Regions from separate parts of the Promicromonospora sp. NPDC019610 genome, predicted to be linked through region 1. Evidence: riboswitches for the same ligand, from Rfam matches in the RefSeq annotation. Region 1 holds a riboswitch; each other region holds the start of a gene.
What was found. Region 1 has a riboswitch for cyclic di-AMP ahead of ACH45N_RS22545 (C40 family peptidase). Riboswitches for the same ligand answer to the same signal wherever they lie in the genome.

Region 2: it holds a riboswitch for cyclic di-AMP, as region 1 does, so the genes downstream of both, ACH45N_RS25305 (C40 family peptidase) here and ACH45N_RS22545 (C40 family peptidase) in region 1, are expected to answer to the same signal.
Region 3: it holds a riboswitch for cyclic di-AMP, as region 1 does, so the genes downstream of both, ACH45N_RS09350 (C40 family peptidase) here and ACH45N_RS22545 (C40 family peptidase) in region 1, are expected to answer to the same signal.
Region 4: it holds a riboswitch for cyclic di-AMP, as region 1 does, so the genes downstream of both, ACH45N_RS01560 (C40 family peptidase) here and ACH45N_RS22545 (C40 family peptidase) in region 1, are expected to answer to the same signal.

The regions. Positions count from the first base shown of each region.
Region 1 covers NZ_JBIRXX010000003.1:295,668-298,850, reverse strand. The annotation lists gene ACH45N_RS22550 (universal stress protein) at 1-555, opposite strand, end outside; gene ACH45N_RS22545 (C40 family peptidase) at 719-1,513, opposite strand; cyclic di-AMP (ydaO/yuaA leader) riboswitch at 1,516-1,708, opposite strand; gene ACH45N_RS22540 (iron dependent repressor, metal binding and dimerization domain protein) at 1,859-2,575, opposite strand; gene serC (phosphoserine transaminase) at 2,658-3,183, shown strand, end outside.
Region 2 covers NZ_JBIRXX010000004.1:92,038-95,220, reverse strand. The annotation lists gene ACH45N_RS25310 (phytoene desaturase family protein) at 1-1,089, opposite strand, end outside; cyclic di-AMP (ydaO/yuaA leader) riboswitch at 1,218-1,397, shown strand; gene ACH45N_RS25305 (C40 family peptidase) at 1,398-2,282, shown strand; gene ACH45N_RS25300 (NAD(P)-dependent oxidoreductase) at 2,404-3,183, shown strand, end outside.
Region 3 covers NZ_JBIRXX010000001.1:2,093,247-2,096,429, reverse strand. The annotation lists gene ACH45N_RS09355 (FAD-binding oxidoreductase) at 1-1,243, shown strand, start outside; cyclic di-AMP (ydaO/yuaA leader) riboswitch at 1,438-1,605, shown strand; gene ACH45N_RS09350 (C40 family peptidase) at 1,609-2,448, shown strand; gene ACH45N_RS09345 (purine-cytosine permease family protein) at 2,559-3,183, shown strand, end outside.
Region 4 covers NZ_JBIRXX010000001.1:355,856-359,038, forward strand. The annotation lists gene ACH45N_RS01550 (GlsB/YeaQ/YmgE family stress response membrane protein) at 1-128, shown strand, start outside; gene ACH45N_RS01555 (hypothetical protein) at 134-1,069, shown strand; gene ACH45N_RS01560 (C40 family peptidase) at 1,251-1,985, opposite strand; cyclic di-AMP (ydaO/yuaA leader) riboswitch at 1,987-2,182, opposite strand; gene ACH45N_RS01565 (hypothetical protein) at 2,346-3,183, shown strand, end outside.

The sequences.
Region 1 (3,183 bases):
GCGGCGCACCTCGCGGATCTCCGCGACCCCGCCCGCCTCGACGTCCGCGGCGGTCGGCGTCCCGGCGGGCTCGTCCGCCCCGAGGTCCGGCGGCGTCCAGGAGACGCCGCGGTTGGTCTCGGCACGCAGCGGCACCACGACCACGGGGCACTTCGCGTGCGCGGGGAGCGCGGACGACACCGTGCCCAGCAGCCGCTCCGTGAACCCGCCCCGGCCCCGGGTCCCGACCACGGCGAGCCCGTAGTCGGCGGACAGCTCCACGAGCACACCCGCGGCGTCACCGGTCGCGACCTCCGTCGTGGCGCGCACCCCGGCGTCGGCCACGCGGTTCTCCGCCTCGACCAGGACCGCCTTGGCGCCCTCCTGGATCGTGGTGTCGTCCAGGGCGGCGTACCCGCCGTCGAGCGACGCCGCGGTGAACGACGGGAGTGAATAGCTGCACACGATGTGCAGCGCCCAGCCCACGCGGTGCGCGTAGGCGGTAGCCCAGTCCAGCGCGTGCAGACTCGCGGCCGATCCGTCCACCCCGACCAGTACGACCTCGGATCGAGTCATCGCCAGTCCTTTCCTCAGCAGTGCATCTTTGCCCTCCAACGCTACCGGCGGGGCGCGGGTCGTGGGTATCCGGAGGCAAAAAGACGGCAGAAAGATGGCAAAGCAGAGCGCCCGCCCGGATCTCCCCGGACAGGCGCTCTGCTGCGGTACTGCGTGGCTGCGGTCAGCCCAGGCGGATGAACGTGGGGTTCGACTGCCAGATGGTGCGGAAGTCGACCACGGTGCCCGGCTTGGACGCGTCGATCATGGTGTTGCCACCGGCGTAGATCGAGACGTGACCCGGGGTCCACATCAGGTCGCCCGGCTGGGCCTGCGACGCCGGCACCTGGGTGCCGTAGCCGGCCTGCGCCGACGAGGAGTGCGGCAGCGAGATGCCGAGCTGCGCGAAGACGTACGAGGTAAAGCCCGAGCAGTCGAAACCACTCGGGCTGGAACCGCCGGAGACGTACGGGACGCCGATGTACCGGCTGGCGATGGAGATCACGGAGTTGCCGATCGCCGACGCCGGGACGTCGACGGACGAGGAGGCGGTCGACACGGCGCTGGCCGCGGCCTCTGCTGCCTCGGCGGCGGCCGCCTCAGCGGCCTCCTCGGCTTCCTGGGCGGCCAGCTCGGCCTGGTAGTCCTCGTTGTCGGCGGCCGAGACCACCGAGACGGCGGACTTCTCGACGCTCAGCTCGGCGTCGGGCGCGACGGTCACGACAGGGGCGTTCGACAGGGACTCGCGGGCCTGGGACGTCAGCGCGTTGAGGTCCACCGAGTTCATCTTGGCGTGGCCGGTCTCCATCGGAGCGGCCTGCGCTGCCATCGCGCCACCGAACGTGGAGACCAGGAGCGCGCCACCTGCGGCGGCAACCGCGGTACGACGTCCGACGGCGGCGTTCTGAGCAAGCTCGGTGAGCGGAGTCACGGGGCGTCGCGCAGCACGATGGCGTGCGCGGGTGGTACGTGCGGTCACGTAGTACCTCTCCTTGTACGCCTTCGAGGTCAGCTGTCGGGTTCGGGTGGGAGAAATCACCCGGCCGTGCACTCCCGAAGGATTACCCGGCTTCACCCCGAGGACGCACCCTGGCGCCCAATGGTGGGTCCCCCGCCTCTGTCATGCGGTCGTCTTGGGGCCCCGGCCGGTGACAGAGTTCGGCGTCCGTCCGGAGACTCCCTCGGAATAAACTCCGCGGGAGCGGTCCGAACGTACCCGACCTCACCCCCGATGTCACGTTCCGGCAACGAATGTCATGGCGTGTCGGGTACGTGGCCCCACCTTTCCGACAAAGCGGATGGTTTGGGACACGCTGGGGGGGGATCAGGCGGTCGCGACGAAGAGGTGCCGCGCCAGGTCCTCACCGAGCTCCAGCGCCGTCCCGGCGCCGTCGACCGTCACCGTGTAGGTGCCGTCGCTGAGCTCGGCCGTGATCCGCGAGCCGGGCACGAGGCCGGCGTCGGACAGGCGGGCCAGCAGCTCGACGTCCGTCTGCAGCGGCTCCGCGATCCGGGTGAGGGACGCCGCGAGCGGCTCGCCCTTCACACCCTTCTTCGCCGCCGCCTCGAACGCCGAGGGCAGCGAGATCACACCGCTGAGGAAGGGCACGTCCGTGTAGGCCTCGCCGAGCTCGGACAGGCCGGGGATCGGGTTGCCGTAGGGGTCGTGGTGCGGGTGGTCGAGCAGGCCGACGAGGCGCTTCTCCACGAGGTCGCTCATCACGTGCTCCCAGCGGCAGGCCTCGACGTGCACGTGCTCCCAGTCGAGCTTGATCACGTCGGTCAGCAGGCGCTCCGCGAGGCGGTGCTTGCGCATCACGCGCATCGCCTTGTCGTGCCCGAGCTCGGTGAGCTCGAGGTGGCGGTCCCCGGTCACGATCACGAGCCCGTCGCGCTCCATGCGCGCGACCGTCTGCGACACCGTCGGCCCGGAGTGCCCCAGGCGCTCCGCGATGCGCGCGCGCAGGGGGGTGATGCCCTCCTCGTCGAGCTCGTAGATCGTCTTGAGGTACATCTCGGTGGTGTCGATCAGATCCGTCACGTCAGCTCCCGTCATGCGCGCAGCCGTCCAGTCGCCCTGGGCTCGGCGCCCCGGGCGTCGGCCCAGGTTCTAGTCTAGTTCTGTGCCACTGACAATCCCGACACACCTGTTGCCCACCGACGGCCGTTTCGGCTCAGGCCCCTCCAAGGTGCGCCCGGGACAGGTCGATCATCTCGTGGCGAACGCCCACGTGCTCGGTACCTCGCACCGCCAGGCGCCCGTCAAGGACGTGGTCCGCCGCATTCGCGAGGGTGTCACGGAGCTGCTCGGCGCGCCCGACGGATACGAGGTGGTCCTCGGCAACGGCGGCGCCACGGCCTTCTGGGACATCGCCACGCTGTGCCTCGTGGAGCGCAAGGCGCAGCACGCGTCCTTCGGCGAGTTCGGCGCCAAGTTCGCCACCGCCACGACACGGGCGCCCTTCCTCGAGCCGTCCCAGGTGATCGAGGCGGAGCCGGGCACGGTCGCCTACCTCGAGGCCGCCGCCGACGTCGACACCTACGCCACCCCGCACAACGAGACCTCCACGGGGGCGATGGCCCCGGTGCTCCGCCCGTCCGGGCCGGCCGGCGCCGTCGTGCTCACCGACGGGACGTCCGGGGCCGGCG
Region 2 (3,183 bases), on a different contig from region 1:
GGCCACGGGGTCGACGTCGTCCCGCAGCCGGGGCAGCCGGCGCAGCAGCATGTTCACCTTGAGCTGGGCGCCCTCGGGCCTCGGCCCGGCAGCCCTCTCCCCCGCAGTCCTCTCCCCCGCGGACGCCTCCCCCGCGGACACCGACCCGGAGGCGGCGCCCCGGCCGGCCGCGGCGAGCAGCCGCTCCAGCTCGGCCGGCGCGCACCCGGCGAGCACGTGCCCGGCGGTCACGCCCCGGGTGCGCCCGGCGGCGTCGGTCCAGGCCACCTCGGCCCCCACGGCTCCGGGGTCGACGGCGGTGACGGTCGCCGAGGTGACGATCGTGGCGCCGGCCGCCACCGCGGCGTCGCGCAGGGCACCGGAGACGGCCCCCATACCGCCCACGGGCACGTCCCAGTCGCCGGTCCCGTTGCCGATCACGTGGTAGAGGAAGCAGCGGTTCTGCCGCAGGGACGACTCGTCGACGTCGGCGAACGTGCCGATCAGGCCGTCCGTGGCGGCGACGCCGCGCACGACGTCGTCAGCGAAGGTGCGGCGCAGCACCTCGCCGAGGGGCTCCTCGAAGAGCGCGCGCCAGGCCTCCTCGCCCACGCCGTCGGCGACGAGGTGCCGGACGGCGGAGCGCGGGAGCAGGGGTTCGGTGAGCGTCGGGGCGAGGCGGCGGGCGACCTCGGCGGTCATGGCGTAGAACCGGCCCCAGGCCTCGAAGTCGGCGTCAGAGCCGGTGAGGCGCCGGAACGAGGCGCGGGTGGCGGCGTCGTCCTGGGTGTCGACCAGCAGGCCGCCGTCGGCCACGGGGGTGTACGACGACCAGCGGCGCCGGACGAGCCGGACCGGGAGGCCGAGCTCGTCGATGATCCGCCGGGGCAGGAGCGAGACGAGGTAGGAGTAGCGCGACAGACGGGCGTCGACGCCCGCGAACGGGCGGGCCGAGACGGCGGCGCCGCCCACGTGGTCGGCGCGCTCCAGGACGAGGACCGAGCGTCCGCCGCGGGCCGCATAGGCCGCCGCGGTGAGGCCGTTGTGACCGCCGCCCACGACGACGACGTCGTACCGGGCGCGCAGGGTGTCGGGCAGGGAATCGGGCATGCACGCCATGGTGACACGCGGCACTCATTGCCAGGAACGTTCCACCACAAGACGGTATGTGACCTAATCGTGACATTTACGCAACGGACGAGTACGGTCGATCTCGCCGCTCCAGCAACGGGGAGGTCCAGGCCCGGACGCCGAATCCTGTCACCGGTCCTGAGCAGCCAGAACGTGACAGGGGCGGGGGAACCAGGTAAGCCGGGCACGCGAGTGTCCTCGGGGTGAAGCCTCCTTGTGAGGCCGGGTGATCGCTCTCCCCATCCGAACCCGACAGCTCACCTCGTAGGCGTCCGAGGAGATCACTGGTGACCGTACTCACCGACCGCACCCACGACTGGGCGGACGACCAGGCAAACCGACCCAGCAACCGGGGGCGGCACCGCGCCGAGGGCCCCGCCCTCACCCCCTTCACCGCTCTGACCCAGACAGCAGCCGAGAATGCCGCCCGTACCGGCGCCATCGCGGTCGTCACGTCCGGCATGCTCGCGTCGGTCTTCACCCAGACCGCCCACACCGCGCCTGCCGAGTCCCACACCCAGACCACGCTCGCCAACAAGACGTTCGACACCACGACCCGCGCGGGCCTGGCCGAGAACCTCGTGACCAAGGTCCAGGTCGCCCACGACGCCGACTTCCAGGCCGAGCGGGGCCGCGTCACCGTGACCCCGTACGCCGAGACCGAGGCAGGCATCGCCGAGGCCAGGGCGAAGGCGGAGGCGGAGGCCCGCGCCAAGGCCGAGGCGGAAGCCAGGGCGAAGGCCGAGGCGGAAGCCAAGGCCGCCGCTGAGGCCGCGGCGGCAGCAGCAGCCGAGGCCGAGGCCGCCGCCGCGGCGGTCGCCGAGTCCTCCGCGGGCCTCGGCCAGCAGGCCGTCAACCTCGCCCTCGAGTACGTGGGCGTGCCCTACGTGTGGGGCGGAGCCTCCCCCAGCGGCTTTGACTGCTCCGGGCTCATCCAGTACGTCTACGGCCAGCTCGGGGTCAGCCTCCCGCACAGCTCGGCCTCGATGTCGACCGTCGGCTACCAGGTCTCCGCCGCGGAGGCCCAGCCGGGCGACATCGTCTGGACGTCCGGCCACGTCTCGCTCTACGCGGGCGACGGCATGGTCGTCGAGGCGCAGCAGGAGGGTGTCCCCGTGCACTACACGGAGATGTGGCAGACCAACCCGGTGTTCATCCGGGTGACGGGCTGACGCCTCCCGGGCCGCACGTCGGACCGCACGCCGGAGCGCCCGTCCGGCCGTCCCGAGGAGGTTCCTCGGGACGGCCGGACGGGCGCTCTGCTCCGTGGCCCGGTCGGGTAACGTCCCCGACGTGAAGATCCTCGTACCGGACGTGCCCTTCGACCTCGACTTCCCGTCCCTGCTGCCCGACGGCGGAGCCTCCTTCGCGCCCGGCGGCACCGACACCGTCGCCACCTACGCGATGAACGAGCCGATCCCCGCCGAGCACACCGACGCCGAGCTGCTCGTCACCTGGTCCAGCCCGCCCAAGATCGTCGCCGACGCCGCCGAGCGGCTGACCGGCCTGCGCTGGGTGCAGACCCTGTCGGCGGGCCCGGACGTCGCGCTGCGCTCCGGATTCGCGCCCGACGTCGTCATCTCCTCCGGGCAGTCCCTGCACGACGACACCGTCACCGAGCACGCGCTGGCCCTCATCCTGGCGTCGGTCCGGCGGATCGACGTGTCCCTGGCCGCGCAGCAGGAGCACCGCTGGGCCAAGGAGATCGCGTTCGCCCAGGCCGACGGCGTCACCGGCCGCGAGTACTCGCTCGACGGCGCGCGCGTGACGATCTGGGGCTTCGGCTCGATCGCCCTCCGGCTCGCGCCCCTGCTGACCGCGCTCGGCGCACAGGTCACGGGTGTCGCCTCGCGGGCGGGCGAGCGCTCCGGCTACCCCGTGGTCGACGCCGGCGGCCTCGACGCGCTGCTGGCCGAGACCGACCTGCTGGTCTCGCTGCTGCCGGCCGTGCCCGCGACGCGGCACATCCTGGATGCCCGGCTGCTCGGCCTGCTGCCGCCGACCGCGCGGTTCGTCAACGTCGGCCGCGGCGCGACCGTCGACGAGGCCGCCCTGGAGGACGCCCTGCGCTCC
Region 3 (3,183 bases), on a different contig from region 1:
CCCCGCCTACGTCCTGCGCCCCCGGACGGTCGAGGACGTCCAGGCCGCCGTCCGCTTCGCCGTCGAGTCGGGGCTCACGCTGTCGGTGCGCGGCGGCGGCCACAGCTTCGCGGGCTTCGGTACCAACGACGGCGGCATCGTGATCGACCTGAGCCCCCTCGCGGGCGTCGAGGTGGTCGACCCCGGGCGGCACGTCGTGCGGATCGGCGGCGGAGCCCACTGGGGTGACGTCGCCGAGGCCCTCACCCCGCACGGCCTGGCGATCTCCTCCGGCGACACCAGGAGCGTCGGCGTCGGCGGACTGACGCTGAGCGGCGGCATCGGCTGGAAGGTCCGCAAGCACGGCCTGGCCCTGGACAACGTGGTGGCCGCCGAGCTGGTCCTGGCCGACGGCTCGTTCGTCACCGCGAGCGCCGACGAGCACCCGGACCTGTTCTGGGCGATCCGGGGCGGCGGTGGCAACTTCGGGGTCGTGACGGCGTTCCACTTCGTGGCGCACCCGACCACCGACGTCTTCTTCGGCAAGGTCGTGTTCCCGCAGTCCGAGGCCGTCGAGGTGCTCCAGGGTTGGGCGGAGTACCTGCGCACGGCCCCCGAGGAGCTCACGTCCATCGCGAACCTCGCCAACCCGTTCGCGGGCGGGCCGGAGGCGCCCGTCGAGATCCACGTCGCGTTCGACGGGGACGACGCCGCGGCCGCGGCCCGGGCGATCGACCCGGTCCGGCGGCTCGGCACGGTGGTGGCCGACGACGTGGCCCTGATGGCCTACGCGGACGTGCTGGTGGAGGGCGGCTCTCCGCCGCCCGGGATCGAGGTGCTCGCCCACGACGGCTTCGTCGACCGGGAGGCGGTGCCCGAGGTGCTGCAGATCCTGGCGCAGGTCGGCACGTCGCCGGGCGCTCCGTCGATCGCGATCCGGACCGTCGGTGGCGCGGTGGCGCGGGTGCCGAGCGACGCCACGGCGTACGCGCACCGCCAGGCGGACCTGATGGTCGCGACCGTGACGGGCGGTCCGGTGGCCGTCGTCGATGCCGCGCGGGAGGGCGTGGACGCGATCTGGGGCAAGCTCGCCCCGCATCTCAGCGGGGCGTACGCGAACTTCCTCACGACCGCGGATGAGACGGACGTCACAGACGTCTACCCGAAGTCGACCTACGAGCGGCTCGCGTCGGTCAAGCGGCGGTACGACGCGGACAACCTGTTCGCCCGCAACCACAATGTGCGACCTGGACAGATGTCCTAGTCGGGACCTTCGACCCGGTGGGCGCCGCCCTCGATCAGGCCGGCGCCCATCGCACTAGCGTAGGTCGGACATTCCGGTCAATAGCTCCAGCACCGACCGGGATGTCCGTAACGCGATCGTGACTTTCGCGCCGAGGCGGGCTACGGTCGGTCCCGCTCACGGGGAATTCCGTGGGCACTCGTGGTGGACGCCGAGCCCTGTCACCGCCGCGAGATCTGCTCTGAACAGATGACAGGGACGGGGGAACCAAGTACGTGGGCACCGCCAGGTGCCCTTGGGGTGAAGCCGCAACCAGCACGACGCGGCCGGGTCATTCTCCGATCCGAATCCGACAGCTCACCTCGTAGGCGCCGGGAGAAACTGCTGTGACCACACGCATGCCCGGGCGCCATCGTGCTGCCCACGCACCGCTCACCCCGCTGACCCCGATCTCTCGTGCCGCGTCCCGCGGCATCTCCGCGACCGCCCGCCGTGGCGCGGTCGTCGCCGCCGGATCGGGACTCCTCATCTCCCTGCTCGGCATCCCGGCCAACGCCGCCCCCGCGAACGACCCCAGCACGAACACCGCCGAGCTCGAGGCCGTGCGCGACGCCGTCCAGGACGCCACGCAGAAGTCGACCGACGCCGAGGTGGCCACCGCGGCCCTGACCACGGCCAAGGTGGACACCGCCCCCGCCGTGAAGGTCGCCGCCGACAGCGAGTTCGAGCTGGAGACCGGCACCATCAAGGTGACGCCGGCCCCCGAGCCGGAGCCCGAGCCCGAGCCCGTCGTCGAGGCCGAGCCGGTCGTCGAGGCCGAGCCCGCCAAGGCGGAGGTCGAGGCCACCGCCGTCGCCGAGAAGCCCGCGGAGAAGGCCGCCCCGGCCTCCACCTCCGGGTCCAAGATCGTCGACATCGCCATGCAGTACCTCGGCGTCCCCTACGTCTGGGCCGGTGCGACCCCCGCCGGGTTCGACTGCTCGGGCTTCACGTCCTACGTCTACGCCCAGGTCGGCATCACCCTGCCGCACTCCTCGGCGCAGCAGCGCTACTCCGGCACCGAGGTCTCGGCCGCCGACGCGCAGCCGGGCGACATCATCTGGTCCCCGGGCCACGTCGCCATCTACGCGGGCGACGGCATGCAGATCGAGGCGCCGGTCCCCGGCCAGACCGTCCGGTACACCGAGATCTGGCAGGACAGCCCGGTCTACCTCCGGATCGGCTGACCCACCCGGGTCGGCTGACCCACCCGGTCGGCTCCGCCCGACACCGGCTCACGAAGTGGCCCGCACCAGGACGGTGCGGGCCCTTCGTGCGTCGTGGCAGGATCGCCACCATGAGCAGCGCGCCCACGAGCGTCGAGACCAACGCCCTGAACACCATCGACGAGGCCGAACGGCGCGGTTCGCCGCGCAACCTGTTCTGGCCGTGGTTCGGGGCCAACGTCTCGGTGCTCGGCCTCGGGTACGGCTCCTACCTGCTGGGCTTCGCCGTGTCGTTCTGGCAGGCGGTCGTGGTCGGCACCATTGGCATCGTGGTGTCGTTCCTGTTCTGCGGGTTCATCTCGCTGGCCGGAAAGCGCGGGTCGGCGCCCACCATGGTCCTGTCCCGGGCCGCGTTCGGCGTGCGGGGCAACAAGCTGCCGTCGCTGCTGTCGTGGATCCTCACGGTCGGCTGGGAGACGGTGCTCGTCGCGCTGGCCACGCTCGCGACGTCGACCGTGCTCGACACGCTCGGCTGGGGCGGCGGCACGGTCACCAAGATCGTGGCGCTCGTGGTGGTGGCGGGCATCGTGGTGGTCGCGGGCGTCTTCGGGTTCGACCTCGTGATGCGGCTCCAGGTCGTCATCACGGTGCTGACCGCCGTGCTCACCGTCGTCTACATCATCCTGGTGCTCGACCACATCGACTGGGCCACGGTCGCCGCGATCCCCGCCGGCGGCAGCCCGCAGGTCATCGGCG
Region 4 (3,183 bases), on a different contig from region 1:
GCGGACTCATCTTCAACATCGGATTCGACGAGTTCTGGTCCTGGTCGACCTGGCTCTTCGCGGTGATCGGCGCGGTCATCGTCATCCTGATCGCGCAGGCGATCTTCGGTCGGCGCAAGACCGCCTGACCGCTGTGGCCCGCGGCCGCACCACCCTCGTCGTCGTCCTGACGTCGCTGGTCGGGGCGGCCGCGGTCGCATGTTCGGGCGCGCCCGCGCCGTCGTCGACCCTGGGGCCCGTGCCCGACGACATCGCCGACCACCTCAGCGTCCAGGTGGACCAGGGGCGCACGCAGTACGCCGCCCGCGAGATCGTCCTCGCGGTCACCAACGACTCGGACGAGACGATGACGCTCCTGTCGGGCGCCCTGGACGCGGACGGCTTCGGGCCGTCGCACCCCACCAAGGAGAACCGCACCCCGGCGCTGCGGCCCGGCACCACGCGGGACGTCTACGTCGAGCTGGGCGAGGCGGAGTGCGCGGGCTTCCCGGCGGGTCCGGAGGAGCCGGTGCCGGACGCCGCGCCGTCGGCCACGATCACGCTGGCCCGCGGCGAGTTCGACGACCTGGGACCGGCCGCCGACGTCGTCGTCGCGGAGGTGGGCGACCCCGGCGGGCACCTCGCGCGGAACCACGCGGTGGACTGCGCCACGGCCGCGGTCGCGGCGGGTGCGAGCCTCGCCGTCGACGCGGACATCCCCGTCGAGACGCGCGGCGGGGAGCTCACCGCCCTGGTCACGCTGCGGATCGACCCGGTGGACGGCGGGCCGGGGGTCACGATCGACCGGATCGCCGGGACCACCATCATGAACAACCCCGACCCCGACGGCGAGGAGACCGGCTGGACCGGCTCCGCGCTCGACGGGCAACGGTCGGGCAGCATCACCCTGCCCGTGGTGCCCGCCCGCTGCGACGCCCACGCCGTGGGCGAGGACAAGCGCGGCACCTTCCTGCCCGTGACGGCGAGCGTCGACGGGGTGACGCAGCACGTGATCTACGTGCCCATGCCGGACTCGGCGCGTGCCGACCTGTTCGCCTTCATCGCGGACAGCTGCGACTGGCCGGAGTAGCCCGTCGTCCCAGGCGTACGCGAAAGGCGCCCCCTCGGTACCGGGCCCGGTACCGAGGGGGCGCCCCGCGAGAAGCTCTGTTCAGGCAGTCTCAGGCTCTGCCTTTTGTCGTCTGAGCCTGCGGCTCCGCTCCGGGCGAGTGCCTCGTTCCTCGGCCCTCACCCTGCGCTGCGCCTCCGGCTCAGACGACGCGGATGAAGGTCGGGCTGTTCTGCCACATCTCGGTGTAGCGCACCGGCATGCCGGCCGCCCAGGCCTCGATGATCATGCCGTCGCCCGCGTAGAGCGCCACGTGGCCGGGCGTCCAGACGATGTCGCCGGGCTCGGGGTACGTGACCTGGTAGCCGGAGCTCAGCAGCGCGCCCGACGAGTGCGGCAGGGAGATCCCGAGCTGCGCGTACGTGTACTGGATCAGGCCCGAGCAGTCCATGCCCTCCGCCGGCGAGTTGCCGCCCAGCACGTAGGTGATGCCCAGGTAGTTGAAGGCCACGTTGACGGCCTGCTGGCCGAGCGGGACGGGGTCCGGTGCGTCGACCGAGACGACGGCGGGGCCCTCGCCCTTCTCGCCGTCGGCCCCCGTGGAGGCGCCCAGGGCTTCCATCTCGATCGGCATCTTCGCGTCGGCCGGGACGGTCACGGTGGGGGCGGCGGCGACGGACTGCTTGGCCACCGCGGTGAGGGAGTTGAGGTCGACCGAGTTGAGCTTCGCGGTCTTGACGTCGGTCTTCAGGTCCATCGCCGGGGCCGCGTGGGCCGTCGTCGCGATGGTGGAGATCAGGACGCCACCGGCAGCTGCGGCGAGCGCGCCGCGGCGGGCAACGGTGCCGGCGTTCTCGGTGGCGGTACGAGCGAGGATGGTCAGCGGAGTCTGGGCCGGGCGGCTGTCACGATGCCGTCCGCGGAGGGAGTTCGTCACCTAATGTCTCCTGTACCGCCTGCGAGGTCAGCTGTCGGGTTCGGGTAGGAGTACAACCCGGCCGCACGGCTACTGGGGGGTTTCCGTCCGGCTTCACCCCGAGGACGACGATCCTGCTGTCGCCCGGGAATGGGTCCCCCGCTCCTGTCTTGAACGTCTGGTCACGAACCGGTGACAGGACTCGGCGTCCGGATCGCGACTCCACCGTGGAGGTGGAGCAGAAGTCAAAGTACACACGTTCACGGAAAAAGTCACGATCGGGTTACGCATTACGGTCTGACCCAACGAAGGCGCAGATTTGCGCCGTTCCGGGCTTCAGGGGTTATGACCGACATCACACATCCGCTAGCGTTCGGCGGCATGGGCGAATCGCACTCCCGTATCTCCGCCTGGTGGGTGTTTCCCATCAGTGCGATCGTCTGGTGGATCTGTGGGTTCCTGCCCTGGCTCGCGCAGCTGTCGTACCAGGTCACCGGCGTCGCGCAGGCGTCTGACACGGCCGCGGCGGGCCTCCTCCCGCTCCCCTTCACGGCCGACGGCGCGGTGGTCGGCCTCGTCGTGATGGCGCTGTTCGGCGGCGTGCTCGCCGGGGCCACCGCCCGGCTGGCCCGCTCGGCCGGAGCGGGTGCCGGGGCCGCGATCGCCGGCACCCTGCTCGCGATGGCAGGGGCCGGCGGCGCCTCGTGGTGGCTCGCAGCCCGCGAGACCGTCCCCGGGGACGCCATGCCGGTCGGCATGCTCGTGGTCACCTGCGCGGCCGGGATCGTGGGCCTCGGCGCGGGGCTCCTGGCGGGCCTCGGGCCGGCCGCGCTGCGCGGTGTCGCCCTCGCCCTGCCGGTGGTGCTCGTCGACGGCTGGTTCTGGGGCTTCGTGCCCGGCAACGAGGTGTCCCCGACCGGCACGTGGTGGGTGTTGGCCGTGGCCCTCGGCATCGCATTCGGCCTCACCGTGGACAGCAGGCCGATCGAGCTCCTCGGCTGGTTGCCCGCCGCCGGTGCCGTGTGGGTGCTCCAGGCGGCCGGACCCGCCCTGCTCGCGGTGCAGGAGAACATCTGGCCGGGTTCCGCGCTCACCGAGGACCCGCTGTCCGCCGTCGCGATCGCCGCGGGCAAGATCGCTTCCGCCGCGATCGTGGCCGACGGGCACCAGCTCGGAGCCTGGGTGGTCGCCCTGCTGCTCGGCGCGGCGATCGCGGCGC